Regions from separate parts of the Arthrobacter sp. AOP29-A2-19 genome, predicted to be linked through region 3. Evidence: riboswitches for the same ligand, from Rfam matches in the RefSeq annotation. Region 3 holds a riboswitch; each other region holds the start of a gene.

Region 1 (10,080 bases), 360 kb from region 3:
GGGATCCGCCACGCCCGTTCGGGCCGCGTCGCTAGCCGAGCGTGGCCGTGTCGATGACGAAGCGGTAGCGCACGTCGGACGCGAGGACGCGCTCGTAGGCCTCGTTGATCTTGTCGGCCGGGATGACCTCGATCTCGGCGCCAATGCCGTGCGCGGCGCAGAAGTCCAGCATCTCCTGGGTCTCGGGGATGCCGCCGATCATCGAACCCGCGAAGGATCGGCGACCGCCGATGAGCGCCATGGCGTTGACGGGCAGGGGCTCGGCCGGAGCGCCGACGTTGACCATGGCGCCGCCAACGGTCAGCAGTCCCAGGAAGGCGCTGACGTCGATTGCGGCGCTGACGGTGTTGATGATGAGGTCGAAGGAGCCGGCCAGATCGGTGAACGTGGCCTCGTCGCTGGTGGCGTGGTAGTGGTCCGCGCCCAGCCGCAGGCCGTCCTCCTGCTTCTTGAGGGACTGCGATAGGACGGTGACTTCGGCGCCCATGGCGTGCGCGATCTTGACGGCCATGTGGCCGAGCCCGCCCAGTCCGACGACGGCGACCTTCTTGCCGGGCCCCGCGCCCCACCGGTGCAGCGGCGAGTAGGTGGTGATGCCCGCGCAGAGCAGGGGGGCGGCGACGTCGAGCTCGATGCCCTCGGGGATCCCGAGCACGAAGTCCTCGGTGACCACGACGTGGGTGGAGTAGCCGCCCTGGGTGATGGACCCGTCGCGGTCGGTGGCGCCGTAGGTGCCCACCGAGCCGTTGAGGCAGTACTGCTCGTCGCCCGCCTCGCAGTTCTTGCACTCCCCGCAGGAGTTGACGAGGCAGCCGACGCCGACCCGGTCGCCGACGGCGTGGCTGGTCACCTCGGATCCGACCTCGGCCACGATCCCGGCGATCTCGTGCCCGGGCACCAGCGGGTAGGCCTGCGGGCCCCATTCGCCGCGCACCGTGTGGATATCGGAGTGGCAGATGCCGGCGTACTTGATCTCGATCAGGACGTCGCGCGGTCCGACCTCGCGGCGCTCGATGCTGGTGGGTACCAGATCCTCGGCGGCAGCGGGGGCGGCGTAGGCGTGAACGGTGGTGGTCATGGTTTTCTCCTTATGGGGTTTCAGTTGGAGGTTGGTGTGGGCTTGTTGTATTCGTGGTCGGTGACGTGTTCCCCCCACGTCACGACCTGGCCGTCGTCGTCGGCCTCTTGGATGGCGACATGGGCCATAAAACGGTCCGTGGTGGCGCCGTGCCAATGCTCCTCGCCGGGCTCGATGTAGACGACGTCGCCGGGCCGTATCTCGCGCACCTGGCCGCCGCGGGATGCGACGTAGCCGATCCCGTCGGTGACGTACAGCGTCTGGCCCTTGGGATGGGTGTGCCAGGCGGTGCGGGCGCCGGGCGTGAAGCGCACGTGGGCGCAACCGACCGCGGACCGACCGTCGGGGTTGCGCACGCCGTCGATGTAGACGGTGCCCGTGAACCAGGACTCGGGGCCGGTGGCGGTCTGGCCGCCACTCCGGGTGAACTGCATCGTCGGTCCTTCCTCTCGTTGGGCGCGCCGAATACCGCGAAACGTTGGGTCCGCGTTCCGGCACGTGTTCCCTAGTGCTTCTTGGTCCGCTTGAGGTCGTTGGCCAGTGTGCGCGCCTCGTCCGACAGCAGCTCTGCCCTGGCCTTGTCGCCGGCCTGGAGCGCCTGCCAATACCCGATCTTCAGCCCGACATAGCGCCTCCGCAGGGCGACGGCCTCCGCCTCGGCGGCCAGCTGTTCCTGTTGCGCCTGCAACAGTTCAATCTGCTGCGCGGCCGCGTCCGGTCCGAGGGCACCGTTTTCGAGGTACCGGCGCATGCCGGCGACCGACATTCCGGTGGCACTGAGGCATGCGACCCACGTCAACAGGTCCAGGTCCTCCTCGGTATAGACCCGGTGTTTGCTGCTGGCGCCGCGACGGATCGGCGCGATCACGCCGATGGTTTCGTAGTAGCGCAGAGTGCTGGCCGGCAACCCTGTCAGGGCTGCGGCCTCCTTGATGGTGTACGTGGGCCGGATGCTTGAAATGCTCACCCGTCAACGATAGGAACTTCAAGTGCTTGAAGACAAGCGGGGGTCCAAGCGAGGCCGTCCCATGGCCTCCCGCGTCGGGACATCCCGGATGCCCAGGCGGACGAGCTCCGCGTAGGTCGAGGGGCGGCCCAGCGGGGGACCGTCCGGTTCAGAGAGCAACTGGAACTCCAGGGCGCCGCCGGTCAGCCGGGACGTGCCGTAGCCCCACCGGCGGCGCAACGAGTCCGGGAGCGCGTTCGGGTGCCGCAGCCAACCCTCGAACGAACCTGTTGCCGCGGCCGCCCGACCGAGCCGGTTTCTCCGCTGCCGGTTCCGGGCCCGCCACAGCAGAGACCCGCACAGTCCAAGGACGGGAACGAGCACTGCATTGCCCCACCAATATCCCAGAAGGTTCTGGAGGACGGGTTTTTCGGAGCCTGACTGGGCCTTTTCCGGCTCCTTCTGGCCATCTTTGCTTCTCGTCCAATCCAGTTGCCCGGTGGGTCCGAACCCCCGGTGTCCGAATGACCCGGCAGCAATGATGGAGGTTCGAATAATGCGCAGCAATTTCTGGACGAAAACTTTGGCAGTGACCGCGGTTTCAGGCGCGGTGATGGTCGGCGGCGCCGGCATGGCAAGCGCCGACACGTGGGACGGCTCCCGGACCAGCGCCGACGAGACCGTGACAAACGTCAGCGACAACCAGCTGGTCGACGGCGGCAACACGTCCATCGGCGACACGCTCAACGACGCGGTCGACGTCGGCGACGTCGCGAGCGGCAACAACGTGCTCAACGGCGTCGACGCGGACGTCACGGGCGTCCTGGCTGGGATCCTCAGCGGAAACCACGTGGACGCCGACGCGAACCCGGACGTGGACACCGACGTCGACGGGGGCACCTCGCTGGACTCGGTCACCGATTCCGGCAACGGCAACGAGGGATTCCTCGGACTGTTCTAGTCCACAGCCCTCGTGTGGCGCCCGTCCCGACCCGGGACGGGCGCCACGCCCGTCTTGCCGGTGGCTCATCCGCGCGCGCGGGGTTCCAATGCCGGTTTTTTTAGAGGAGGACCAGTGGTAGACCTGCAGGAATTTGGCAACGCGCAGTACCTGACGGTGGCGGAGATCGCCTCCGCGATGTTCGTGTCGAGGATGACCGTGTACCGGCTAGTGCAGTCCGGGGAGCTGCCGGCGGTGCGGTTCGGACGGTCCTACCGCGTGCCTGCAATGGCACTGAAGGAGTACTTGGCCGATCGGCCCGCGGCGGGACAAGCCCAACAACCGCCGCCCGGCTGACCCTAGGGGTCCAGAAACACGGGATCCAGAGTGCGGTCAGTCCATGCAGTCCCGGCACTGGCCCGCGCCCGCGGGATCGCGGACCAGTTGGGAGCGGTGCCGGACGGTGAAACACGACGGGCAGACGAACTCGTCGCTGCCTTGGGGAACGACCGCGACGACGAGTTCGTCCTCGACGATCGCGCCCGGCAGATCGTGGGCATCGCTTCCGTCGGCGAAGTCGAGCTCCTCCACGACCGTGCGTGCGGTCGGGGCGCCCATGGACTGGACATTCTTGAGGGTCTCCTCGCTGCGTTCAGCGACCTCGGGTCGTACGGCGTCGTAGTCCTGTGCCACGTTTTCTCCCTGTCTCGTGTGAATCCTGCCAAGAAGATTAGTGCTCCCGGCGTGTTCGGGGTGGACATTCGCCTTAGGGCGTACCGTCCCGAGACCCGGAGCGCCACAGGCCGTGGACGAACACCCGGCCACCCCTGCCCGTGGCGCACTTGGCGATGTGCGGCAGGACGGCGTTGAGGAGTTCGCGGGCTCCGTAGTCCACGTGCGCGGCCGTGCCGAGATCCACGAACACGGTGTGTTCAGGCGCGCGGGCCAGGGCGTCCAGCATGGCCTGGACCAAGGGCCTGACGCCGTCCACGGTGAGGGAGCCGTGAACACGGACGAGGGCACAGGTGTCCTCCGCAGCCGTGCGGATCAGCAGGTAATCCCTGGGAGCCATGGGCGGGCCTCCTGGAGGGGGTCGGAGGAGTCCTGGTTCGATGTGCGTCCAGTGTAGGAGCCTGCGGGCGTGCGGTGTAGATATTCCGTTCCGCGGAAGGCTATGCGACGTCCCCGCGCGCGAGGTGCAGGCGTCGGATGCCGTTCTGCGGCGTGTCCCTTACGCGAGGTGGCGCAGGTATCGTTCCGGGGCGTCCAGGAACGACCGCCAGTTCCTGACGAGGTCGAGCTCGTCGTACGCGCTGGCCCGTATGCCCCACTCGCCGATCTCGTAAAGGTCGGCGCCCGGGTACGCCGCAAGGACGGGGGAGTGCGTGGACACAATAACTTGTGAGCCGCCGTCGACGAGGTCGCGCAGGAGTCCGATCAGTGCGAGGCAGCCCGGCAGCGAGAGGGCGGACTCCGGCTCGTCCAGGAGCCACAGCCCGTGCATCCGGGACCGGGAGGCAAGGAGGTCGAGGACGGATTCGCCGTGGCTGCGCTGGTGGAACGAGCCGGCATCACCAATGGACTCGAGGTAGGTGAAGAGCCCATGCATCGTCTCCGCCCGCAGGAAGAAGCCGCGTTTGGAGGCCCCGCCGCCCCGCACGAGCCGGAGGTGGTCGGCGAGGTCCGATTCCGTTGCGCGTGTTCGGTTCATGGCGTTCGTGGACCCGCCCTCGGCGTTCAGGCCAAACGCCATGGCGATGCCCTCCATCAGGGTCGACTTGCCGGAGCCGTTGTCCCCCACGAGGATCGTCATCGGCCCCAGGTCGAGCCCGGTGTCCAAGAGTTGCCGGACTGGCGCGAGCGTCGCCGGCCAAGTCCCGCGGCTCATGCGCTCGAGCGGGTGCTCCTCGACGCGTCGAAGCGGCAACTTCAGGAATGGCGGGCTGGCTGGAGGCACACGTCGATTCTGCCATCGGCGCCCGGGCCCGATAGCGAATGGAAACATCGCGCCCGGCCGACGCGGCCGGCTACCGGGCCATCACTACCCGGTTCCGGCCTTGCGCCTTCGCTTCGTACAGGGCCACGTCGGCCGCCGCGATGGCACCGTCGAGGTCCCCGTCGCCGAGGGGCGCGACGCCGTAGCTGACGGTGGGCAGCGGAAAGCCGGCCGGCGTCTGGGAGCCCGCAAGATTGCGGCTGATCTGGCGGGCGACGGCCGCGGCCAGGTCCGTTCCCGCTCCCGGCAGCAGCAGCACGAACTCCTCGCCGCCGTACCTGCCCACCAGGTCCGTGGAGCGGGTGGTCGCAGTGCAGGCGGCCGCGAAGGAGCGAAGGGACTGGTCGCCCGCGGCGTGCCCGTAGTGGTCGTTGACCGTCTTGAAGTGGTCCAAGTCCGCCAAGATCAACGCGCCGGCAGCGCCGGCCTTATCCAGCCGGCGGCTCTCCTCCAAGGCAAGATCCAGGAAACCGCCGCGGTTCAGCAGCCCGGTCAGCCCGTCCCGCATGGCCCGGGTGCGCAATTCGCGTGTCACCTGTTCGTTGCTCAGGGCCGCCATGCTGAAGGAGACCACGACCAACAGCATCAAGGTCAGAAGCGTGGTCGGGGCCGAGCCGAAGACGGTGCGGAAGACCGGCCCCTCGGGGCCGTCAACGATGAAGGCGGCACACCGGCCGAGGTAGTAGGCCGCCACGGCCCCCGCGGCGATGGACAGCGGTCGCAGGACCCGGGTGTAGTCCGGCGACAGGCGCCACAACTCCAATGACGACAGGCCGATCAGCAGGGACATCGCGGCCAGGAAGTAGGGTCCTCCCGACCACTGGTTGGTGCCCGGATCGTCCACGGCCGACGCTACGGCCACGGCAACGGAGGGTCCCGCCAGCAGTAGCCACATGTCTGGCCTCAGCGATCCGGGTGCGGCGGCACGCAGCGAACCCGCGCCCACGCGCACGGCTCCGGCACCGAGCACCGTGAGGACGTTTCCCAGCGGATTCGCCCACGCCTGGTGGACGGTCCCGTTCAGCAGGTATGCCGAGCTTCCCGCCAGGAACAGGGCCAGGGCCCCGGACCACCAGCCGCTGTAGGTGGACCCGGTGCGGCGAAAGGTGACGAAGTAGGACAGAAGGAAAAGGGTCAGCGCCACAACGGCGAAGGCGACCCGCAGACTTACGGTATCGAGCATTTCCACCAGTTTTCCACCTGTTCCGATGACCGCCTGATGCTGGCCGAGATCAATTATTGCAGTTGCCCGCGGTGCCGCCGTGTCGGCCCCCGGCACACGTCCGGGCCCGCGGTCATGAAGGGAAGCCGCGGGGCGCCCGCCGTGTAGGGTCGTGATCGAACACGGGAGTCCGGTGAGCCGGGCTGAGAGGAAACTTCTCAAGTTTCGACCGTTGAACCTGATCTGGATCATGCCAGCGCAGGGAGTCAACTTCGAATCCCGTGCCCTGTTCTCACAACAGAAGGGCGCGACCATGCATTCGCATCATTCAACCCAGGTCAGCACACCATCCGTGGCACCCGCCCCCGGCGTCTTCCCCGGACCCGACCACAACAATTTCGGCATAGGCGCCAGGGTCACACTCGCTGTGATGAGCGCCGACTACGCCGACATCATCCTCGGCGCGCTCCGCGCCGCCGATGCCACCGGCCTGGAGATTGAGACCGGCGACGTCAGCACGTTCGTCGGGGGCGCGGAACAAGACATACTGCGGTACCTGTGTCAGCTGCTTTCCGCGGCGGGCCGCAGCGGCGCGCACGTTGCCGCGACCGTGCACCTGTCCCGTGGGTGCCCCGGCGAAGTGCAGTGCGAACTTCCCGGCGGGGCCGGGCCGTTGCGCAGCGACGTCGTCGAACTGGAAGATGCCGGCGTGGCGGCCACGGGGGAGTGGGCGCTGTATCCGTTGGACGACGGTGGGCGCGATGGGATCGAGCCGGACCACATGCGGGACATCTATGCCGCCATCGGCCACGCCAAGGCGAACGCGACCTTCGTGAGGTCGGAGCATTTCGTCACTCGCCTCGAGGGCGATGTCGCACGCATCCTCGAGACCGTGGCCGCCGGCTGGGTTCTGGTCGGCCGAAGCGTGCAGCACGTGACGTGCCACCTCACGCTATCCATCAACAGTCCCACCTCCCGCTAAGCCTCCTCCTTCCACTTTTCAAGGGTTCTCCTATGTCTTCTCCCAGCACACACGCCCCCGCCCGCAAACGCGCCCCACTCGCCCTGAAAGACCTGGTGCTCATGGTGGTCCTCGGGGTGGTTTTCGGCTTCCTCTACTGGGCCCTGGTCCAGGCCTGGACCGGGCTGTCCATCCTGATGGGACCGGCCGGCGACCTCGCCCAACACGTGCTCCTCGGCGGGTGGTTGCTGGTCGCGCCGATCGCCGTGGCGATTGTCCGCCGCCCCTTCGTGGGGATCATTGCCGAGGTGCTCGCGTCGGTCATTGAAGTGGTGTTTCTTGGGTCCGCAGTGGGTCCCGTCCTTTTCATCGCCGCCGCGGTCCAGGGCCTGGGCAGCGAGATCCCGTTCGCGCTGCGCCGCTACCGAAGCTTCGGCTGGGGAGTCTTCGCCGTCTCGGGTCTGCTCGGCGCGGGTCTGGTCTTCTTCTTCTCCGCCTTCCGCTTCGGCTGGTACGGCCAAGAACTGTTCACCCTGCGCCTGATCGTGCAGCTGCTCTCCGGTCTTGTGCTCGGCGGCCTGCTGGCCAGGGTCATTGTTGGGGCCCTCGCGAAAACCGGAGTGGTCGACAACTTCGCGATCGGGCTCGACCGGCTCGGCAAGGGCTAGCCGATGACCAACGAGGACCTTGGCGCCAGCGTCCACACGAAGGGCGGGGCGACCGCGCCGGGGCTCCCGCCGGATCTCCCGCCCGGCGTCGCGGCCGTGGAGCTACGCGACGTGTCGGTGGAGTTCCCGCGCCGAACAGGACCGGTGCTGCGCAACGTGGACCTGAGACTGAAGTCCGGTGAGCAGTTGATCGTCTTCGGTCCGTCCGGTTCGGGGAAATCCACCCTCCTGCAGCTGATCAGCGGTGTGGTCCCGCACGCCGTTGCCGCGCGGGTGTCGGGGTCGGTGCGGGTCGGCGGCACGGACACCCCGGAAACGACTGTGGCCGAACTCTCGCGCAGTGTCGGCGTTATGGCCCAGGACCCCTCTTCGGCCGTGTGCCTGCCGGACGTTGAGCAGGAACTGGCGTTTCCGTTGGAGAACCGGGCCGCCGACCCCGGCACCATCTCGTCGCGCATCGATGCCGCGCTGTCCGCCGTCCACGCCGCCGGACTGCGGTTGCGAAGGACCTCGCAGCTCTCGGGCGGCGAGGGCCAGCGGGTGGCTCTGGCCGCGAGTCTCGTCGCCGAACCGAACGTGCTCATGCTCGACGAGCCGACGTCGATGCTCGACGCGGCGGGCATCGCCTCCGTCCGGGAGGCGATCGGACGGGCCGTCGACCACTACGGTCCGGCCGTTGTCCTCGTGGAGCACCGCCTGGACGAGTACGCGGGACGCCAAGGGGTGGCCGGATTGCCCGGCCGGGCCGTGGTCCTGAACGGTGAGGGCGAAATCGTCCACGACGGCCCGACGCCGGAGGTGCTGACCGACGCGGCCGCGGACCTCCAGAGGCGGGGCTGCTGGCTTCCGCTGGAGGCCGAACTGCAGGCGGTCTTCGGCTGCCCGGGCGGGCTCTCCGCCGAGGAGGTGCGCCGCGGACTCGGGGACCTCGCCGCGTCGCGCCCTGCCCAGGCGTTCGGGGACGGGCCGGCCGTCGACGCACGGGACCCCGTGCTGCAGGCGGCCGGAGTGACGGTGAGCCGGAATCCAGCCGGGCCACGCCGACGTCGTCTCTTCCGCCGCCCAGGAGCGAAGGCAGACACTCCCGGCGTTCCCGGACTACTGACCAACGTCGACCTGGCCGTCCGTCCGGGAGAAATCGTCGCGATCCTCGGCGCGAACGGCACTGGGAAAACGTCACTGTTGCTGACCCTCGCCGGACTGCTGAGGCCCGCGCACGGACGGCTGGTCGGTGCGCGGGCCGCCATGGTCTTCCAGAACCCGGAGCACCAGTTCGTGGCGGCAACCGTCCGCGGTGAAGTCGGCCATGGGCTCGCCGCCGGATCGGAACCAACCGTCCAGCGACTCCTGCGGCAACACCGGCTGGAGCATCTGGCGGACCAGAATCCCCAGCGGCTCTCCGGCGGCGAAAAGCGCCGGCTCAGCGTTGCTGCGATGCTTGCCCACGACCGACCCGTCCTGCTGGCCGACGAACCCAGCTTCGGGCTGGACCGGCGGGCCACCATAGCCACGATGGAGTCCCTTCGCGCCGCGGCGGCGGAGGGCCGGGCCGTCGTGTTCTCCAGCCACGACCTGCGAACCGTGGCGACGCTGGCGCAGCGCGCCGTGGTCCTCGCCGGGGGAACCGTCATCGCCGACGGGCCGATGTTCGACGTCCTCGCCCGGCGCGAGGTGTTGGAACGGGCCGGTCTTGCCCTTCCGGCGCTCCTGGAATGGCTGTTGGAAACCTTCGAAACGGCGACGCAGATGCGCGCCGTGCTCGCGGGCCTGGACGCAGCCGTCCCCCGCGGCGACGGGGAGCACCGGACATGAGCGTGGGTGTGGAGCCCCGACGGTTCACCGAGTCGCCGCTGGGCCGGCGCAATCCCACGGTCAAGCTGGGGCTGCTGTTTGCCGTCTCCGTGGCATTGCTCCTTGTTTTCGACCCCGTCACGTCGGCCGCGCTGTACATCCTGGGGCTGGCGTCCGTTGTGGCGGCGGCGCGGATCCCTGCGCGGATCCTGCTGCTGGCCCACATACCGTTCGCCGGGTTCGGGCTGGGCCTGCTGGTGGTCAACGCCCTCAGCCGGCCCGGGACCATCCTCTGGGAGATGGCGGGAGCAGGCGTGACCGCCGAGGGATTGGCCGTCGGTGCGTCCCTGGCATTGCGCAGCATGGCCATCGGTGTGCTCTCGATCGGTTTCATCGCCTCGACCGACGGCGTGGCCCTGATGACCAGCTTGCACCAGCACGCGAAGTTGGGCGTGCGCATGACCTATGCGATGCTGGCGGGCTACCGCCTGCTCCAGGACATGCCGGCCGAGTGGAGGATCATCCGCTCCGCACACGG
Region 2 (10,080 bases), 860 kb from region 3:
GGTGGTCAGGGGGACCTCCTGCATCGCCGAGGTCGTTGTGGTGGCGAGGTTCAGCCCGATCAGGGCCACGATGGTGCCCATCACCACGGGCGGCATCATGGCGTGGATCCATCCGGCGCCCGCCTTCTGCACCACCAGGCCCACCAGGAAGAGGGCGACGCCGGCCACGACGATCCCGCCGAGCGCGCCCCCCATGCCGTGCGACCCCATGGCGGCGCCGACCGGCGCGATGAACGCGAACGAGGATCCCAGGTAGCTGGGGACGCGCCCGGCCGTGATGACGAGGAACAGCAGCGTCCCGATGCCGGAGAACAGCAGTGTGGTGGTGACGGGGAATCCGGTGATGGTTGGCACCAGGACGGTCGCCCCGAACATGGCCATCACGTGCTGGACGCCGATTCCGGTGGTCTGGAACCAGTTCAGCCGCTCGTCCGGCGCCACGACGGTGCCCGGCCTGATGGTCTTGCCGTCGCCGTGCAGGGTCCAGCCGAAGCCGAGTTTGTTGCTCATGGGGGGCCTTCCGAAAAGGGTGCTGTGGGTGGGGCGGCGGGTCGGTGCCGTGGGCACGGACCCGCCCGAAACCCTCACGGAATCCTACTCCGCGCGCGCCCCGGCCATCTGTGATGCCCCGGCCGCGGGCTCGCGGCGGCCCGCGGCGAATTCCGCGCCCGCGCCGCCGGGATCGCCGTCGGCCGCCGTCTGGGCAAAGAACAGCAGCTCGTGGCGCGCCGACTCGAGGAACGCGCGGCGCATGCCCGCAACCTCCTCCTGGCCACACCGCAGCGCCACGGCCTGCACCACCGCGACGGCTTCGCGGGTGGCCTGGTCGAACTCGTCGGAGGAGTAGGCCGCGAGCCAGTCGGCGTAGGGATGGCCGTCCCGGTTTGCGTCCGCCAGCCGCGACCCGGTGTCCTGGTAGAGCCAGAAGCACGGCAGGATGGCGGCCACCAGCAGCGGGTAGGTCCTTCCGGAGGCCGTCAGGTGGTTGAGGTACGCGGCCGTGGTCGCCGTGGGCTCCGGCAGGGGACCGGACCCGAGGCGGGTCCGGTGGAGTTCGAGTTCCTCCTCCAGGCAGCCCGCCGCGGCCGCGGCCCAGAACCGCTGCTCGGCGGCGGTGGGCGCCAGCTCCGACGCGCGTGACAGGACCTGCGCGTAGGTCCTCAGGTACAGGGCGTCCTGCCACAAGTAGTGCTCGAAGTCCCCGCGCTCCAGCGTGCCGTCCTTGAGGCCGCGGATGAACGACAGCGAGTCGATCCCCTCCCGCACGCCGGCGATCCCGTCCCACCACGTGTCCACGAGCGCGTCCGCGGAGGGCGTGCGCTGCCCGGCCCACAGCCCGGCGAAGTGGTGGACGGGCCCGTGCCCGGCGCCGGACCCGACGTCGAGCGCGTCTGCGGCGACCAGCGCCTGCCCCAGCCAGGCCTTGGACAGCCGGAGCGCGTCGGGCCAGTTGCCGGTGCGCGCGTAGAGGGTCGCCAGGGCGGAGGAAAGCGAGCAGCCGGTTCCGTGGGTGTTTCGGGTCCCGACCCGCTCGGCCACGACCTGCAGCACAACGCCGTCGGCATTGACCAGCGCGTCGGGGCACCCGCCGGGGTTCCCGGGCAGATGGCCGCCCTTGGCCAGCACCAGGACGTCGAATGCGGCCGCCAAGGACCGCGCCTGCTCCAGGGCGCGTGCCCAGGACTCGGCCGGCGGCTTCCCGGCGAGCACGGCGAGCTCGGCGACGTTGGGGGTGACGACGTCGGCCAGGCGAAGGAGCGAGAGCAGGGCGTCCTCGGCGTCGGCCTCGAGCAGCCGGTCGCCGCTCGTGGCGACCATGACGGGATCCAGCACCACAACGGGCCCCCCGCCCCGGCCCGAACCCCGACCGCGCCCCCGAACCGGACTCCCACCCGCGCGGAGGGATTGGAGCCAGGCGGCCACTGCCCGGACGGCCTCGGCGTTGCCGAGCATGCCGATCTTGACGGCGTCGATCCTCACGTCGGCCGCGATGGCGTCCAGCTGGGCCGTGAGGAAGCCGGCGGGAGGGATGTGCACGCCGCTGACGCCCCGCGTGTTCTGGGCGGTGAGCGCCGCGACGGCGGCCATTCCGTAGCCCCCGCAGGCGGCGATCGACTTGAGATCCGCCTGGATGCCGGCGCCGCCCGACGGGTCGGATCCGGCGATGGACAGGACGTTGGGAACCGCGTTCACGCGTGTGCCCCCACCCGCGGGGCCGGCGCCGCGGCGTCCCACTCGGCACGCAGCAACCGGGCGGCCGCCCTCGGGTCCGCGGCCGCGCAGACCGCGCGGACCACCGCGATTCCCGCGGCTCCCGCGGCCGCAGCCTCGGCGGCGTCGCCGTGGCCCAGCCCGCCGATGGCCACGCACTGCAGCGGCGCGGCGGCCGCGAACTCCGCCAGTCCGGCCCAGCCGAGGGGCTCCGGGTGGTCCTCCTTCGTCGGGGTGGGCCGCACCGCGCCCGTGCCCAGATAGGAGACGGTCCCGGCGGGCATGGCCGCAAGGGCGTCGAGCTCGGACAGCGTCGACGAGCTGAGCCCGAGGATCGCGTCCGGCCCGATCAGGCGGCGCACCAGCGCCGCCGGTAGATCGGACTGTCCGATGTGCACGCCGTCCACGCGCGCGCCGGCCGCAAGGGCCGCCAGGTAAACGTCCACGCGGTCGTTGACGACCAGTGCCGCCCGGCCCGCTGCGTGCCGCGCGCTCGCCACGACGTCGTCCAGGAATTCGCGCGCGGGTGCGTCCTTGCACCGCAGCTGGACGAACGTTGCGCCGCCGTCGACCGCCGCGGCGACGATCTCGGGAAGGGGACGGCCGTTGGTGCTGCCCGCGTTGGCGACCAGGTAGAGGCCCAAGTCGAACGACGTGTGGCCAAACGCGTTCATCGCAGCACCGCCCGTGCCGCGACGGCTTCCGGGGTTGTGGTGAACAGGGCGTCCAGGAACGCGACGGCGAAGCTGCCGGGCCCCGTGGACGCCTCTTCGGCCGTCTCGGCGGCGACGGAATAGAGGGCGTGGGCGCCCACGCTGCCCGCGAACGGGTCCCCCGCCGCGGCACTGAAGGCCGCGACCAGCGCGCCGAGGGCGCAGCCGCCGCCGGTCACGCGGGTGAGCATGGCGCTGCCCCCGTGGACCCGGACCGTCCGTTCTCCGTCGGTGACGAGGTCGGCCACGCCGGACACGGCCACCACGCCGCCGGTTCGGCGCGCCAGCGCGGTTGCCGCCTCGTGGGCCGCCTCGACGTCGTCCGTCGCGTCCACGCCGCGCCCGCCGGCGCCGACACCGGCCAGCGCCATGACCTCCGAGGCGTTGCCGCGCACGACGCCGGGGCGCAGCTCCACAAGCAGGCTGGCGAATTCGGTGCGCAGGCCAAGCGCCCCGACGGCGACCGGATCCAACACCCAGGGGGTGCCGGCCCCGTGCGCCGCGCGCGCGGCCTCCAGCATGCCCTCGCGCTGCCCGCGGTGCGGCGTGCCGAGGTTGACCAGCACCCCGGAGGCGACGCGGGCGAACTCCGCCGCCTCGCCCGGGACGTCCACCATGGCGGGCGCGGCGCCGGCGGCGAGCAGAACGTTGGCCGTGAAGTTGGCGACGACCGTGTTGGTCAGGCACTGGACGAGCGGCGTCGTGGCGCGGACCCGCTCCAGACACTCCGCCGCGAGGGCAGGGGAGACGGATGGTGGGGCAAGGTGTGAAGGCGCAATAGAAACCATGGGCGACATCCCTCCGCTAGTGCTAGCTAGATCAGGTGAATACGGGTTTCATCTCAGTCCCGGCCGGCGGCCGGGACACCCCGAGTCGATGCCAAGGAGCCTACCGCGGCGCGTTGCCGGCGGCGAATGTTGCGTCCGGGCGCACGGTCACGGCATCAGGGAAGCCACGAACTCCAGCTTGTCCAGGACGGTGTCCGGGATGCCGAACGGATAGAGGTCGTTGGCGCCCATGCTGCGGTTCACCTCGTTGAGGGCGATGGACAGGGGAAGCCACTCGCCGAGGACGATGTCCCGGAACGTGCTGGCCCCGCCAACGGCGCCCGCCGTGCCTGCCGCCGTCTCAGGCGCCAGCCCGTGCTCGCGGGCGGTGTCCAGGGTGTCCCGGATGTGGAGGTAGTGGGCGAACGTCTCAGCGAAGTCCTCGTAGGGGTGCATGGTGGCATACCGGGAAATGTGGCTCCGTGGCCAGTCCTCGGGCGCGCCCTGCGCGTAGTGCCGGTCGATCTCCGCCTGGTAGTCCTTGGTGTCGTCGCCGAACAGTTCGCGCGCCGCGCGGGTCCGCTCCGCGTCGGCGAAGACCAGGACGGTCTCGAAGTAGTGGCCGACCTCGTGGCGGAAGTGCCCCAACATGGTCCGGTACGGCTCGTCGAGTTGCGCGCGCATCCTCTCCCGGTAGGCGTCCTCGGTTTCGGCGAGGTCGATGGTGATCACGCCGTTGGCGTGGCCTATGACCACGTTCGCGTCCGCGCTGGAGAGCAGGTCGAACGCCAGGCCGCCCTCCGGGTCCTCGGCCCGCGTGGTGATCGGCAGGCCCAAGGCGTCCAGCTCGGCCACCAGCCTGCGTTTCGCGCGCTCGCCGACCACAAACTGGGTCATCCCGGCGGCGTCGTCGTCGTTCGGCCGGGTGCGCGTCAGGCCGCAGCCGAAGCACTGGTCGCCTGACCGGACCGCCAGCCACGTGCAGCCGGAGAGCCCCAGGTTCCTGCAGACGTGCCAGGTGTTCCCGTCCGCGTCGACGTAGGCGCCGGACGCGTCCACGGGGACGATGGCGCGTTCCTTCCGGGAGTAGCCGAGGGCGGTGCCGCAGCCCACGCAACGGGAGTTTTCGAAAAAGAGGGTCGACCGGCAGATCCCGCACGCATGTTTCTTCACCCGCAGAGCGTACAGGCGCCGCGCCGCGGAATTGGGCGCCGCCCTGCCGGGGCCCTTCCGCCCCGCCGGTGTTAGCTTGGTCGCATCCGGCAACCACCCCACCAGCCAGAGGAGCATCCCGTGCTCTCAGATACCGCCCTCCCCGTCATCAAGGCCACGTTGCCCGCCGTCGGCGACAACATCCAAGAGATAGCAAGGCGCTTCTACGGGCACATGTTCGCGGCGCACCCCGAACTGCTGGACGGACTCTTCAACCGCGGCAACCAGGCGGACGGCAGGCAGCAGCAGGCGCTCGCCGGGTCGATCGGCGCGTTTGCCGGCTATCTGGTGGACAGGCCGAACGACCTGCCGGACCACCTCCTTTCCCGCATCGCGCACAAGCACGTGTCCCTCGGCCTGCGCCCGGGCCAGTACCAGATCGTCCACGACAACCTCATGTGGGCCATCGTGGACGTGCTTGGGGAGGCGGTGACCCCCGAGGTGGCCGCCGCGTGGGACGAGGTCTATTGGCTTATGGCCAACACGCTCATCAACAAGGAGCGGGGCCTCTATGGGGCGCTGAGGCTGGGCCCGGAGACCATCTGGCGGACCTGGCGCGTGGCCGAACGGATCCGGGAGACGGATGACGTGCTGACGTTCGTGGTCGAGCGGACGGACGAGCGGGAGGTGAAGCCGTCGCTGCCCGGACAGTACGTCACGATCAAGATGGAGATGCCCGACGGGGTCCACCAGCCACGGCAATACAGTCTCACCAGGGCCGACGACGGCCTGCACCGCCAGTTCTCCGTCAAGCGGGTCCACGGGGGAGGGTCGCCGGACGGCGAGGTCTCCAACCTCCTGCACAACCGCGTCCAGGTGGGCGACGAGGTGGTGCTCAGCGCGCCGTTCGGCGACGTGGTCCTGGAGTACTCGGACCGCCCGCTGGTGCTGGCCAGCGCGGGCATCGGCATCACGCCCATGGCGGGAATGCTGTCCCACCTGGTCCAGGCCGGGAGCCGGCGGCAGGTGCTGTTCCTGCACGCGGCCAATTCGCCGGAGACGTTCGCGCTGCGCCAGCAGGTCACTGCGGACCTCGAGAGCCTGGCCGATGCGTCCCTCGTGACCTGGTACGCGGAACAGTCGGACGCCACCCAGCTGGCCGACGGCGAGATGGTGGGTTTTATGGACGTCGGGGCGGTCGACCTGCCCCTGGACGCCGAGTACTACCTCTGCGGTCCGCTGGTGTTTATGCAGGCCGTCCGGAGCGCCCTCGTCAAGCGGGGCGTTCCGGCCAAGGACATCCAGTACGAGGTGTTCGGCCCGGACCTGTGGCTCGCCGACTTCCAGTAGGACGCCCGGCGCCGCAGTGCGTGACGGGACGCGCGCCACGAACGGGCGGCGTCGCGGCTAATCTCGGGAGCATGGGTATTTTTTCTCGCGGCAAGGGCACGACGGCGGACCGGTCGGACGAGGGCGCGGCAGCGCGCCAGGCGCCGCTGGACCACGGCGTGGGCATCAACGAGGCCGTGGGCCGGCTGCGCGACTCCGTCGCCTCCCGCCTGGCCCACCCGCGCAAGTTCCGGGCCGGGCAGCTACGCGCGCTGGAACGGATGCTGGAGGCGCACGAGGCCGAGTTCCTCGGGGCGCTGGCCGCGGACCTCGGCAAGCCGGAGGTGGAGGCGCGGCTGACCGAGCTGGACCTGGTGCGCTCGGAGATCGACCACGCCCAGCTGTACCTGACCGAGTGGATGGAGGCCAAGCACGTCCGCGTTCCCCTCGCGTACCAGCCGGCCGCCGCCAAGGTGGAGCCGCAGCCACTCGGACTGGTCCTGGTCATCGGGCCGTGGAACTATCCCCTCAACCTCGTTTTCGCCCCGCTTGTGGGGGCGCTCGCCGCCGGAAACTGCGTTGTCCTGAAGCCCTCGGAGCTGGCCCCGGCCACATCCGCGCTCATCGCCCGCCTGGTGCCGCGCTATCTGGACCCGCGCGCCGTCGCGGTCGTGGAGGGCGGGGTCGAGGCCAGCCAGGCGCTGCTGGCCCAGCGGTGGGACCACATCTTCTACACCGGCGGCGAACGCGTGGGCCGTATCGTGGCGGAGGCCGCCGCGCGCAACCTGACCCCCGTGACGCTGGAGCTGGGAGGCAAGAGCCCCGCCGTCGTTGTGGACGGCAACCCCTCCGCCATCGCCCGCCGCCTCGCCTACGGCAAGTTCCTCAACGCGGGCCAGACCTGTGTGGCGCCCGACTATGTCCTGGCCGTCGGGCCGGCGGCGGACGCCATGGAGAAGCACCTCCCCAAGGCCATCTCCTCCTTCTACGGGCGCAACCCGGCGAAGAGCCGCGACTACGGGCGGATCGTTAACCGCCAGGCCCTTGAAAGGCTGGCCCGATTCGTCGAGCATGCCGCCGCGGGCGGCGGACGGATCGTGAGCGGCGGGGCGACCGACGCCGACGCGCTCTTCATCGAGCCGACAGTGCTGGCCGACGTCGACCCGGCCTCCCCGGTCATGTCTGAGGAGATCTTCGGGCCCGTGCTGCCGATCGTCCGCGTGGCCTCCTTCGACGACGCGGTGCGGTTCATCAATTCCCGGCCATCGCCGCTCGCCGCCTACCTGTTCAGCGACAAGCCGCGCCTGCAGGCGGCCTTCGAGGACCAGGTGCGCGCGGGCGCGATCGCGCACAACATCTGCAACGCGCATCTCGCCGTCCCCGGCCTTCCGTTCGGCGGGGTGGGCGCCTCGGGCCACGGGAGCTACCACGGCCGCGCGGGTTTCGAGACGTTCAGCCAGTACCGCTCCGTGCTGTCCAAGACCGCGATGCTGGACACCCTGCGGGCCGTCTACCCCCCGTACGGGCGCGTGAAGTCGGGACTGCTGCGCAGGGTCCTCTGAGGCAGGTCCCCGCGGCAGTGTCCAGCGTCACAGGGTGGTTGGGGAACACCTCCGGAATGCATGCGGTTGCATGTAGTGGAAGATCCACCGGCACCATGCCGGTTCCCCCCACCCTTTTAGGAGCACCCATGGCAACCACCGTCCTGACCCTCGTCGGCTCGCTGCGCAGCGGATCCACGAACCGCCAGCTGGCCGAGGCCACCGTCGCCAACGCCCCCGAGGGCGTCGACGTCAGCGTCTTCGAGGGCCTCGAGAACCTGCCGTTCTACAACGAGGACGTCGACGTCGAGGGCCAGGTTCCGGCCGCGGTGGCCGAGCTCCGCGCCGCCGCCGGTGCCGCCGACGCGCTGCTGCTCGTCTCCCCGGAGTACAACGGGACCATGCCCGCCGTCCTGAAGAACGCCATCGACTGGCTGTCCCGCCCGTTCGGCGCCGGCGCCGTTTCCGGCAAGCCGGCCGCCGTCATCGGCACCGCCTACGGCCAGTTCGGCGGCGTGTGGGCCCAGGACGAGGCACGCAAGGCCATTGGCATCGCGGGCGCCACCGTCCTCGAGGACGCCAAGCTCTCCATCCCGGGCTCGCTGGTCCGCTTCGCCGAGACCCACCCGAAGGACGACGCCGAGATCGTCGGCCAGGTCGCCGGTGTGCTCGAGGTCATCCGCGCCGCCGCCGAAAAGAACTAGCGCGACGCCGGCGAAGGCCGGCGCGACGAGGGCCCGGACTCCCCCTTGGGCGGGAGACCGGGCCCTTTGCCGTCTCTGCGCTCCGCGCCGCCTAGGCGATGACGCCGTCGACCAGTGCCTTCGCTTCCGCCTGCACCTGGGCGAGGTGTTCGTCGCCCTTGAAGGACTCCGCGTAGATCTTGTAGACGTCCTCGGTGCCGGAGGGGCGGGCCGCAAACCAGGCGTTCTCGGTGGTGACCTTCAGCCCGCCGATGGAGGCGCCGTTTCCGGGGGCCTCGGTCAGCTTCGCCGTGATGGCCTCGCCGGCAAGTGTGGTGGCCGTGACGTCGCCGGCGGACAGCTTCCCGAGGGCCGCCTTCTGTTCGCGGGTCGCCGCGGCGTCGATGCGGGCGTACGACGGCGCCCCGAACTCGGCCGTCAGCTCGGCGTAGCGCTGGCTGGGCGACTTTCCCGTCACGGCTTGGATCTCCGAGGCCAGAAGGGCCAGCAGGATGCCGTCCTTGTCCGTGGTCCACGGCGATCCGTCGAAGCGCACAAAGCTGGCCCCTGCTGACTCCTCGCCGCCGAAGACGCCGGTGCCGTCCAGCAGGCCGGGCACGAACCACTTGAATCCGACCGGAACCTCGACCAGCCGCCTGCCGAGGGAGGCCGCGACCCGGTCGATCATGGACGAGCTGACCAGCGTCTTGCCGACCCCGGCGTCGGAGGGCCACTGCGGCCGGTGGCGGTAGAGGTAGTCGATGGCAACGGCCAGGTAGTGGTTGGGGTTCATCAGGCCCGCGTCCGGGGTGACGATGCCGTGCCGGTCGGCGTCGGCGTCGTTGCCGGTCGCGATGTCGTAGAGGTCCCCGCCGTCGCGCACCTTGGCGATCAGCGACGCCATGGCCGAGGGCGAGGAGCAGTCCATGCGGATCTTCTCGTCCCAGTCCAGCGTCATAAAGGCCCAGCGGGGATCCACCTCGGGGTTCACCACCGTCAGGTCCAGCCGGTGGCGTTCGGCGATGGCCGCCCAGTAGTCCACCGAGGCGCCGCCCATCGGGTCCGCCCCGATGCGCACGCCGGCGTTGCGGATGGCGTCGATGTCCAGCACCGAGGGCAGATCGTCGACGTAGCCGGCCAGGAAATCGTATGACCCCACCGACTCGGAGAGCTTGGCTTGTCCCAGCGGGATCCGCTTGACGCCCTGCAGGCCCGCCTCAAGGAGTGCATTGGCGCGGTCCGCGATCCAGCCGGTGGCGTCCGAGTCCGCGGGGCCGCCGTGCGGCGGGTTGTACTTGAATCCGCCGTCTCCGGGCGGGTTGTGCGAGGGGGTGATGACGATTCCGTCGGCCTGCGCGGCCCCGCCGGCCCGGTTGTGGGCCAGGATCGCGTGGCTGACCGCCGGGGTGGGCGTCCAGCCGGTCCTGGCGTCGAGCAGGACGCGGACGTTGTTGGCCGCGAGCACCTCCAGGGCCGTGTCCTGGGCGGGATCGGACAGCGCGTGGGTGTCCTTGCCGACGAAAATCGGCCCCGTGATGCCCTGGCCCGCGCGGTACTCCACGATCGCCTGGGTGATGGCGGCGATGTGGTTCTCGTTGAACGATCCGTTCAGCGACTTGCCGCGGTGGCCGGACGTACCGAAGGCCACCCGCTGGACGGGATCCGCCGGATCCGGGGTGATGTC
Region 3 (10,080 bases):
GCGGCCCAGTCGCACTTCGACTTCGAGGAGGACTCGGAGGTGGCGGCGGATACCACGGAGTTCACCGATGAAGACGACGACGAGGCCGCCTCGCGGGCCACGGCGGCGGCCACGCGGTCTCGGGACAGATCGGACCGGCGCCAGGCGGCGTCGGAGGAAAGCGCCGGAACCAACAACCATGGACGGAACAGGGAGGCACGATGACCGAACCACTGGCCGCCGTGGCCTTCGCCCCGCTCGCCGTCGCCCTGCCGATCCTTGGCGCCGCCCTGGCGTTCGTGCTGCGCCGGCACACCCGCGTCCAGCGCGCGGTCACTATCTCCGCGCTGGTCCTGACGCTGGCGCTCGAGGTCTGGATGCTGTCCTCCGCGTGGGGCAACGGAGCCCAGGCCGTCCTGTTGGGCGGCTGGGCGCCGCCGTTCGGCATCTCCATGGTGGTGGACGAGTTCTCCGCCCTGATGCTGGTGGTCTCGACGGCAGTAAGCCTCGCCGTGTTGCTCTACGCGACCGGGCAGGGCATGGCCGACGGCGACGAGGACGGCCCCGTCTCCGTCTTCCACCCGACCTTCCTGATCCTGGTGGCCGGTGTTTCCAACGCCTTCCTGGCCGGCGACCTCTTCAACCTGTACGTCGGCTTCGAGATCCTGCTGACGGCCTCATACGTCCTGCTCACGCTCGGCGGAACCACGGCGCGGATCCGCGCGGGCGTGACCTACGTCGTCGTCTCCGTGGTTTCCTCCATGCTGTTCCTCATCGCCATCGCGATGATCTACGCGTCCACGGGCACGGTCAACATGGCGGACCTCGCCATCAAGCTGAACGAGCTCGATTCGGGCACGCAGATGGTCCTGCACCTGATGTTGCTGGTGGCCTTCGGCATCAAGGCCGCGGTCTTCCCGCTCTCGTTCTGGCTGCCGGACTCCTACCCGACCGCGCCCGCACCCGTGACGGCGGTGTTCGCGGGCCTGCTGACGAAGGTCGGCGTCTACGCGATGGTCCGCACCGAGACGCTCCTGTTCCCGGGGGACCGGATCAATTCCCTGCTGATGGTCGTCGCGCTGCTGACGATGGTGGTCGGGATCCTCGGCGCCATCGCGCAGGCGGACATCAAACGTATGCTCTCCTTCACGCTGACCAGCCACATCGGCTACATGGTCTTCGGACTCGCGGTCGGCAACGTGGCGGCACTGGCGGCGACGGTCTACTACGTGGCGCACCACATCATCGTCCAAACGTCCCTGTTCCTGGTGACGGGCCTGATCGAACGCCGCGCCGGGACATCGAACGTGGACCGCCTCGGCTCGCTGTCCAAGCTCTCCCCGGTCCTGGCGGTCCTGTTCTTCGTGCCGGCCATGAACCTGGCCGGCATCCCGCCCTTCTCCGGATTCCTCGGCAAGCTGGGGCTGCTACAGGGCGGCATCGAGCTGGGGACGCCCCTGGCCTGGACGTTGCTGGTCGGCGCCGTGGCCACCTCGCTGCTCACGCTGTTGGCCGTGGCCCGCGTCTGGAACCGCGCCTTCTGGCGCAAGGCGGAGGACGCGGAGAACCCGGATCCGCTGCTGCTGGTGGGCGCGGCCGACGGCGGCCGCGTGACCACGTACAGCCACGTCGCGAACTTCCCGGCGAGCCGCTTCAGCGAGCGCGGCGACATCGAGCTGCTGCCGCGGACCATGGTGGGATCGACGGCCGCCCTGGTGCTGCTGGGCGTCTCGCTGACGGTCTTCGCCGGGCCGCTGTTCGATCTCAGCGACCAGGCAGCGCGCGCCATGCTGGACCGCACCGACTACATCGAGGCCGTGCTGGGGACCGACTCGGCGCCCACCGATCCGGTGAAGGGGGTCGCCCCGTGAGCCCGACCCGCCCGTCCGCCCTGGGGATGCGGACCCCCGGCGCGACGTCCCGGCGGCGGAAGCGCGCCAGGTTCCTGGTGGAGCTTCCCCTGCTGGTGTGGATGGCCGTGGTGTGGGGAGCCCTGTGGCAGGACTTCAGCGCCGGCAACCTGGTCTTCGGCTTCCTGATCTCGCTCGGCGTCGTCTCCACGTTCCGGCTCCCGCCGGTGGAACTGAGCGGCAGGTTCAACGTCCTGCACGCGGCGCTGTTCGCCGTCCGCTTCGTGTGGGACGTCGCCGTGGCGAGCTTCCAGGTCTTCGGGGTCGCCCTGTTCAGGGGGCCGAAGGTGCGCAACGCCGTCGTCGCCATCAAGCTGCGCAGCCGCGAGGACCTGATGACCACCACGCTCTCCCATGTGCTCACGCTGGTGCCGGGTTCCTTTGTGGTGGAGGTGGACCGCCCCCACGCGACCATCTACCTGCATGTCCTGAACGTGAACACAGTGGCCGAGGCGGAGGACTTCCGCCGCACCGTGCGCGACACGGAGGCCCGGCTCATCCGCGTTATGGGAACGCGCGAGGAATTGGCCGCGCTCAACGCCGAGGACGGCGCCGTCGACGCGCCGGAGCAGGAGAGGAAAGCATGATCTTCGACATCGCGGTCTGGGTCGCCGGGCTCCTGCTTGCCGCGGCAGCCACCCTGGCGATCGTGCGCATCGCCCGCGGGCCCTCGATCCTGGAGAGGGTGCTGGCGCTGGACGTGCTGCTGGCGATCCTCATCGCCGCGCTCTGCGTGGACATGGCCGCCAACCGGCACATCAACAACCTGCCGTTTGTCGTGGTCGCCAGCGTGGTGGGCTTCATCGGCTCGGTCACCGTCTCGCGGTACGTCACGGACAGGAGGAACTCCTGATGCAGGATGCGGGAATCGGCACCGCCGTGGACATCGTGTCCGCGCTCTGCCTGGTTGTGGGGGCGCTGATGTCGCTCGCCGCGGGGATCGGCATGCTGCGTTTCCCGGATCTGCTCTCGAGGATGCACGCGGCGACCAAGCCCCAGGTGCTCGGCATGCTGCTGATGCTGACGGCCGTGGGACTGCAACTCGGCCAATGGTCGCTGGTCCCGGCCCTGCTGCTCGCGTGGTTGTTCCAGCTGCTCACGGCGCCCGTCAGCGCCCACATGGTGGGCCGATCCGGCTACCGCACCAAGCACCTGAAGAAGGAGACCCTGGTGCTGGACGATCTTGACGAGGTCGTGTCCCGCGCGGCCGACGGGCACCTCCACCCCGTGGACGGAGCGGGCCGGGTCGACGCCCTGTCCGTTCCCCCGGCGGCGGCCGAGGCCGGGGCGGAGTCCGGGGCCGGAGCCGCGCCACAGAGCGGCACGGGGCCCGCGGCCGATGACGGTGAGGCCGCGGATGGTGCGACGCCGGGCCCCGAGGGCGCCCGCAACTAGCCGGCGCCCCGGTGGGGCCAGGACTCGTCCGGGCCTAGACCTCGTCGAGGTTGTTGCCAAAGCGGGCGATGGCGCGCTGCGTGCCGCGGTTGGTGGCGACCTGGATGATGGCCGCGACCACGGAGGACACCACGGCGAAGCCGAGCGCCTGCCGCAGGGAGGCCTCCGCCTGGCTTTCCGGATTGGCCGGCTTGGGCGGCTCGTGTCCGGTGATCTTTGTCCAGACCGCGTCCACAAGCTTGGCGCCCACCAGTCCCGCGCCCAGCGACACGAGCGTGCCCACAACCTTCAGCAGTAGTTTCACGTGCGATGCTCCCGTCGTTTGGGGTGATTACCCGCCCAGCATAGCGCGGGGATAGACTGGGAAAACTGAACACCTACGACAGGGGAGCGTCAGGATCCGGCCGCCAAGGCCGGGCCACGGACGCTGAGAGTGCGCATCGACGCAGACCCTCGAACCTGCTCCGGCTAGTACCGGCGAAGGGAGTCGAGATCTCAGGGTGAGCTGCTTGCCGGCTCTTCCTCCCCTCCTTGCCTCAAGGAGGAAAAACCCATGACCACCCTGCAAAATCCCCGCCCCGTGCGCGCCTCGTGGCGTGTAGTCGACATCGTTGTGGCCGCCGTGATCGCGGTGGCCTCCGGCGTCGTCTTCTTCGGCTGGAACACCCTCCACCACGTCCTGGACTTCCTGTTCGTGGCGTTCCCGCCCTCGTCGGCCCTGCTCGCGGGCTTCTGGCTGTTCCCGGCCGTATTGGGCGCTCTGGTCATCCGCAAGCCCGGCGCCGCGCTGTTCTGCGAGACCGTCGCCGCCGTGGTGTCGTCGTTCCTGGGGTCCGAGTACGGCTGGACCGTCCTGGTGTCGGGGCTGGTGCAGGGCCTGGGCGCCGAACTGGTCTTCGCCGCCTTCCTGTACCGCAACTGGGGGCTCCCCACCGCCCTGCTCGCCGGCGCGGCCGCCGGCCTCTTCGGCGGTGTCAACGACGCGTTCATCTTCGAATGGTTTCCCGAGTACACCGACGCGATGAAGCTGGTCTACGTGGTCTGCATGACGGTCTCCGGAGTCGTCGTCGCCGGCCTGTTGTCCTGGCTTGCGACGCGCGCGCTGGCGCGCACTGGAGCCCTCTCCGCGCTGGCCTCCCGCAAGGCAGGCCAGGAACCGGTTCGGGGCTAGGGACCGGATCCGACGTGGCCACACCACCCATCCCCGATACCGCCGGAGTTCCGGCCGGCCGCGCGGCGGCACCGCGTCAGGCTGCCCCGGCGGACGCACGGACCCCCGCCCGGCCGCCGGCCTCGGTCGGCGCGCGCGGGTGGGGCTGGCGGCACGCCGGCCGCGACGCCCCGGCGCTTCGCGGACTGGACCTGGACATCCGCCCCGGAGAACGGATCCTGCTCGCCGGGCCGTCCGGCGCCGGCAAGTCCACGCTGCTGCACGCGCTGGCCGGCGTGCTCCACGAGGACGAGGACACCGCATCGACGGGGGAGCTGTCGATCGACGGAATCCCCGCGCACGCCTCGGGGGGCCGCGCCGGGCTGATGCAACAGGATCCCGAAACCCAGGTGGTCCAGGCCAGCGTGGGCGACGACGTGGCCTTCGGCGCCGAGAACCTCGCCGTTCCGCGCGAAGAGATCTGGCCCCGCGTGCGCGCGGCGCTCGACGCCGTCGGGCTGCGGGTGGGGCTGGACTATCCCACCTCGGCCCTGTCCGGGGGACAGAAGCAGCGCCTGGCCCTCGCCGGGATCCTCGCCATGCGGCCCGGGCTGGTGCTGCTGGACGAGCCCACGGCCAACCTGGACCCGGACGGCGTGGTGGAGGTTCGCGACGCCGTGGTCGCGGCGCTGGACGCCAGCGGGGCGACGGCGGTCATCGTCGAGCACCGCCTCGACGCGTGGGCGCCGCACGTCGACCGTGTGGTGGTCCTGGAGCCGGGCGGCGGCGTCTGGCACGACGGCACTCCGGCCGAACTCTTCGGGCCCGGTCCGGTCCGCGAAGAGCTGATCCTCGCCGGCGTCTGGGTACCCGGGCACGTCCCGACGCTCCCGGTGCGAGTGCCGCCGGCGACGCCCGCCGGCGCGCGGGCGGGTGCCGCGCCGGGCGCCGTGCCCGCGGGCGGCGCGTTGCTGCGGGCGGACAGGCTGTCCGTGGCCCGCGCGCGTGGGGGGCCGGAAGCGCTGGGCGGGGTAGACCTGGAACTCGCGGCCGCCGGCGCGCTGTGCATTTCCGGACCCAACGGCTCCGGAAAGTCCACCCTGGCCCTGACGCTGGCCGGACTGCTGCCCGAGCGATCGGGAGAGGTGCGTGCCGGGGCCGCGCTGATCCACGACGGGGCGGGCGCCCCGTTGCCGGAGCGCCCGTACCGGTGGAAGGCGGCCGATCTCGTCAGCCGCATCGGCACCGTCTTCCAGGAGCCCGAGCACCAGTTTGTCACCGCCACGGTGCGGGACGAACTGGCCTTCGGTCCCCGCCGGGCGAGGGTTGCCGGCACCCGCCGTCCGCTCTTCAGCGAGGAGCAGATCGCGGCGCGCGTGGATGACCTGCTGGACCGGCTGCGGCTCCGTCACCTGGCCGACGCAAACCCCTTCACGCTCTCCGGCGGCGAGAAGCGGCGCCTCTCGGTCGCCACCGTTGTGGCCTCCGGGCCGTCCGTGCTGATCGTCGACGAACCCACGTTCGGCCAGGACCTGAACACCTGGCGCGAGCTGGCGCTCCTGCTGCGCGAACAGCTCGACGCCGGGGCCTCCGTTGTGGCCGTCACCCACGACGAGCACTTCGCCGCGGCGCTGGGGGCGCGGACGCTGGCCATCGAGGCGCCTGCGGTGCCGCAATCCACTGCGGCCGCACCGCGGTCCGGGCTGCTCGAGCCCGGCGCCTCCGGGCGCAACAGTTTCCTCGGGAGGGCAAACCCGCTGGCGAAGCTCGCGGCCGTTGCCCTGACGACGATCCCGCTGGTGGCGACGCTGGACTTTGTCAGCGCCGGCGTTGTGGTGCTGGCGACCCTGTTCCTTCTGCCGCTCGCGGGCCTCTCCGCCCGGCGCTTCCTCGCGCGGGCGTGGCCGCTGTTGGTGGCGGGCCTGTTCGGGGCGTGGGGGACCGCGCTTGTGGGCAACGATTCGGGCGAGGTCCTGCTGGACCTCGCGGTCTTTACGGTCACGGAGGGCTCCCTGGCAGCGGGCCTGGCGACCGGATTGCGCGCATTCGCCGTCGCGGTGCCGGCGGTCCTGGTCTTCTCCACCACCGACCCCACGGACCTCGCGAACTCTCTGGCGCAAAAGGCGCGGCTGCCTCACCGCTTCGTCCTGGGAGCCTTGGCCGGAATGCGCCTGCTTGGCCTTCTTGTGGAGGAGTGGACGACCCTGGGCATGGCGCGGAGGGCCCGCGGTGTCGGCGCCCACGGCTCGCTGGGGCAGCGGGTCGCGGCGAATCTGGGCCAGGCGTTCGGCCTGCTGGTGCAGGCGATCCGCCGGGCCTCGCGCCTCGCGGTCACCATGGAGGCCAAGGGCTTCGGCGGGGCGCGACGGACGTGGGCCCGCAAATCCGTGTTCGCCTGGCGCGACCTGGGGATCGTGGCCGGCGGCGCGCTCGTCGGCGCCGCAGCCGTGTGGGCCGCCGTCGCGGCGGGCGCTTGGAACCTCGTCTGGGCCTAGCCGCGGTGGTGCGCCCCGTGCGGTCAGCGGATGGCGTCGACCATGGCCGTGAGTTCCGCGTGCAGTTCGGCGTCGCGGGACAGCTCGACCCCGTCGAGCGAGTTCACGGGGGCCAGGAGCCGGACGCTGGAAACCAGCCACACGGCGTCGGCCTGGATCAGATGCTGCGGTTCCAGGGGCCCGTACCCCAGATCCCAGCCGGCCGCCTCGGCGGCGGTGAAAATGGCGCCCTGCGTGGTGCCGGGCAGGATGCCTGTCTCCAGCATCGGGGTGATGAGGCGCTTTCGGTCGCCCTCGCGGACGGCGAGGAGCACGGTGGACGTGGGGCCCTCCAGCACCCGGCCGTCGCTGGAAACGAAGATGACGTCGTCCGCTCCCAGCTTGCGGGCGTGCCGCAGCGCGGCCATGTTCACGGCGTAGGACAGGGTCTTGGCGCCCATCAGCAGCCACGGCGCGCGCTCGGCGACCGTGGAATCGTAGCCGCGGTCCAGCAGGAGAACGGCGACTCCCGCGGCGCGTTGCCTGCGGCCCAACGCGGGGGCCGGCGCCACGGTCACCCAGGCCGTGCCGTGCGGGGCGCCCTCGGTGCCGCGCGTTGCAACCAGCTTAAGGACCGCCTCGTCGTTGTCCTGGGCGTCCTTGGACCCCGGGGCGTCGGCGGAGCCGGTCCCCGCCGCGCGCCCGGCCCCGTAGGCGTCCACCGCCGTCGCGATGGCCGCGCGCCAGGCCTCCTCCGTGGGAAGGGACAGGTCGCAGCTGGCGGCGGACACGGCCATGCGTGCCAGGTGCGCGTCGAGCTTGCGGACAACCCCGCCCTTGTAGAGTGCGGACTCGAAGACGCCGTCGCCGCGGGTGATCCCTTGGTCGAGCACGGAGAGCTGCGGGACGGACGCGTCGGCCACCCGGCCGGCCGGGTGGGAGGGCTCCACAAACACCAAGACAGTCATGGATTAACCCTACGCCCGGCTCCCGACGGTTGCGGCTAGGCTGATAGGCATTGCTCGGGGTGACTTGGAGGTTCCGTGTTCGACATGCTTGCCCTGTGGGAGAGGCTTCCCGGATGGCTGCTGGGGGCCGCGTGGGTCGTGGACATGGGCATCAGGCTCCTGATGCTGGGCGTGGTTCCCGGCAACCGGCGCCCCACCACCGCCATGGCCTGGCTGCTGGCCATCTTCTTCCTGCCGATCGTCGGCCTGGTGCTGTTCCTGCTGTTCGGAAACTTCCGGCTCTCGCAGCGCCGTATCCAGCGGCAGAAGGACGTCAACGACCGTGTCCTGGAGTCCACGCGGCACCTGGACATCGACGACAGCGAATTCGACGCCCCGGAGTGGGTCCGGTCCGCCGTCGAACTGAACCGGAACCTCGGCGCCTTCCCCATGCAGGAGGGCAACGCGATCGAGTTCATCACGGACTACCGCGAGTCCCTGGGGGCGATGATCGAGGAGATCAACGGCGCGAAGCGCTACATCCACGTGCAGTTCTACATCGTGGGGGACGACGACGAATTCGCCGGCCCGCTGCTGGACGCCCTTGACGCGGCCGCGGCGCGCGGGGTGAAGATCCGCTTCCTGTTCGACCACCTGGGCACCCTGCGGATCAAGGGGTTCTCCAAGCTGAAGCAGCGCCTGGACGACGCCGGAATCGAGTGGCGCGCCATGCTCCCCGTCTCGCTCAAGCGGCGGCAGTGGCGCCGTCCGGATCTCCGCAACCACCGCAAGATCCTGGTGATCGACGGCGAGGTGGCGTTCACCGGCAGCCAGAACCTCATCGAACCGGGCTACAAGCGGGCGTCCGCCCACGCGGCGGGGCGCGAATGGGTCGACCTGATGGCCCGCATCCGCGGACCCCTGGTCACCGGGCTCGACGTGGTGTTCGCGACGGACTGGTCGCAGGAGACCGACGAGAACCTGATGGAGGACGTCACACGCGCCATGCCGGAGGGGCCGCACGGGCCACTGACCGGACAGATCGTGCCCAGCGGCCCGGGCTTCGAGTTGGAGAACAACCTGCGGCTCTTCACCACCCTGATCTATTCGGCGACCGAGCGCCTGACCATCACGAGCCCCTACTTCGTCCCGGACGATTCGCTCCTGTACGCCATGACGACGGCGGCCCAGCGCGGCGTGGACGTAGAGCTGTTCGTCTCGCAGACCGGCGACCAGCTGCTGGTCCACCACGCGCAGCAGTCCTACTACACGCAGCTCCTCTCCGCCGGTGTGAAGATCTACCGCTACCACTCGCCGATGGTGCTGCACTCCAAGTGCTTCACCGTCGACGACGAGGTAGCCGTCTTCGGCTCCTCGAACATGGACATGCGGTCGTTCTCCCTGAACCTGGAGGTGTCCGTGATGCTGATCGGCGCCGACGCCGTCGCGGAGGTGTCGCGCGTGCAGGACGGGTACCGCGCGTCGTCGAAGCTCCTGACGCTCGAGGAGTGGAAGGCTCGTCCGCCTCTGGCCCGTTGGGTGGACAACGTCGCGCGGCTCACCGCGACGCTGCAGTAGGCGGTTCCCGCAGCGGAGCCTAGGCGGACGGGAAATCCGATCCCAGGGCGCTGAGCACGCCGTGCGCCTTGGCGAGGACCTCGTCCCATTCGTCCTCCGGGACCGAGTCCGCGGTCACCGCGCCGCCCACCCCCAGGCTCAGGCGCCACCCGGCAGTGCCCACAACCTCCTGCATGGCCAGCGTGCGGATGACCACGGAGAGGTCCGCCGCTCCCGTGTGGGAGAAGTAGCCGAACGCGCCGGAATAGACGCCGCGGGCCCGGCCGTCCTCCAGCCTGTCCAGGATGGCCATGGTGGAGATCTTCGGGGCGCCGGTCATCGAGCCCGGAGGGAAGGCGGCCGCCACCGCCTCCGCGCGCGAGGCGTCCGGGCGCAGCCGCGCGTCGATGGTGGAGACGAGCTGATGGACCGTGGCATAGGACTCCACCGCACACAGCCGGGGCACCGTGAGCGTCGCCGGATCGGCGGAGCGCACCAGATCGTTGCGGAGGAGGTCGACGATCATCACGTTTTCCGCGCGGTCCTTGGGCGAGGACGCCAGCTCGTCCCGCAGGCGGCGGTCCTCCAGCGGATCCGCGGACCGCCGCCGGGTGCCCTTGATCGGTTCCGCGCGCAGCGCGCCGTCGGCCCCCACCCGCAGGAACCGT

The links. Region 3 has a riboswitch for thiamine pyrophosphate ahead of AC3ZJJ_RS01490 (ECF transporter S component). Riboswitches for the same ligand answer to the same signal wherever they lie in the genome.
Region 1: it holds a riboswitch for thiamine pyrophosphate, as region 3 does, so the genes downstream of both, AC3ZJJ_RS17980 (YkoF family thiamine/hydroxymethylpyrimidine-binding protein) here and AC3ZJJ_RS01490 (ECF transporter S component) in region 3, are expected to answer to the same signal.
Region 2: it holds a riboswitch for thiamine pyrophosphate, as region 3 does, so the genes downstream of both, thiM (hydroxyethylthiazole kinase) here and AC3ZJJ_RS01490 (ECF transporter S component) in region 3, are expected to answer to the same signal.

Annotation. Positions count from the first base shown of each region.
Region 1 is NZ_CM176894.1:3,856,549-3,866,628, forward strand. It holds gene AC3ZJJ_RS17930 (NAD(P)-dependent alcohol dehydrogenase) at 32-1,078, opposite strand; gene AC3ZJJ_RS17935 ((R)-mandelonitrile lyase) at 1,099-1,512, opposite strand; gene AC3ZJJ_RS17940 (MerR family transcriptional regulator) at 1,584-2,045, opposite strand; gene AC3ZJJ_RS17945 (hypothetical protein) at 2,064-2,408, opposite strand; gene AC3ZJJ_RS17950 (hypothetical protein) at 2,614-2,985, shown strand; gene AC3ZJJ_RS17955 (helix-turn-helix domain-containing protein) at 3,100-3,321, shown strand; gene AC3ZJJ_RS17960 (DUF4193 family protein) at 3,358-3,657, opposite strand; gene AC3ZJJ_RS17965 (hypothetical protein) at 3,731-4,036, opposite strand; gene AC3ZJJ_RS17970 (AAA family ATPase) at 4,196-4,921, opposite strand; gene AC3ZJJ_RS17975 (GGDEF domain-containing protein) at 4,992-6,143, opposite strand; TPP riboswitch at 6,295-6,404, shown strand; gene AC3ZJJ_RS17980 (YkoF family thiamine/hydroxymethylpyrimidine-binding protein) at 6,553-7,104, shown strand; gene AC3ZJJ_RS17985 (ECF transporter S component) at 7,137-7,751, shown strand; gene AC3ZJJ_RS17990 (ABC transporter ATP-binding protein) at 7,755-9,563, shown strand; gene AC3ZJJ_RS17995 (energy-coupling factor transporter transmembrane component T family protein) at 9,560-10,080, shown strand, end outside.
Region 2 is NZ_CM176894.1:3,350,723-3,360,802, reverse strand. It holds gene AC3ZJJ_RS15490 (uracil-xanthine permease family protein) at 1-510, opposite strand, end outside; gene AC3ZJJ_RS15485 (bifunctional hydroxymethylpyrimidine kinase/phosphomethylpyrimidine kinase) at 595-2,193, opposite strand; gene thiE (thiamine phosphate synthase) at 2,190-2,885, opposite strand; gene thiM (hydroxyethylthiazole kinase) at 2,882-3,712, opposite strand; TPP riboswitch at 3,704-3,805, opposite strand; gene AC3ZJJ_RS15470 (zinc-binding metallopeptidase family protein) at 3,860-4,864, opposite strand; gene AC3ZJJ_RS15465 (globin domain-containing protein) at 4,985-6,193, shown strand; gene AC3ZJJ_RS15460 (aldehyde dehydrogenase family protein) at 6,265-7,734, shown strand; gene AC3ZJJ_RS15455 (NAD(P)H-dependent oxidoreductase) at 7,863-8,417, shown strand; gene pgm (phosphoglucomutase (alpha-D-glucose-1,6-bisphosphate-dependent)) at 8,509-10,080, opposite strand, start outside.
Region 3 is NZ_CM176894.1:316,739-326,818, forward strand. It holds gene AC3ZJJ_RS01460 (Na(+)/H(+) antiporter subunit C) at 1-204, shown strand, start outside; gene AC3ZJJ_RS01465 (Na+/H+ antiporter subunit D) at 201-1,850, shown strand; gene AC3ZJJ_RS01470 (Na+/H+ antiporter subunit E) at 1,847-2,476, shown strand; gene AC3ZJJ_RS01475 (MrpF/PhaF family protein) at 2,473-2,742, shown strand; gene mnhG (monovalent cation/H(+) antiporter subunit G) at 2,742-3,284, shown strand; gene AC3ZJJ_RS01485 (DUF4235 domain-containing protein) at 3,319-3,588, opposite strand; TPP riboswitch at 3,659-3,787, shown strand; gene AC3ZJJ_RS01490 (ECF transporter S component) at 3,838-4,455, shown strand; gene AC3ZJJ_RS01495 (ATP-binding cassette domain-containing protein) at 4,470-6,929, shown strand; gene AC3ZJJ_RS01500 (aminodeoxychorismate lyase) at 6,953-7,876, opposite strand; gene cls (cardiolipin synthase) at 7,961-9,433, shown strand; gene AC3ZJJ_RS01510 (chorismate-binding protein) at 9,453-10,080, opposite strand, start outside.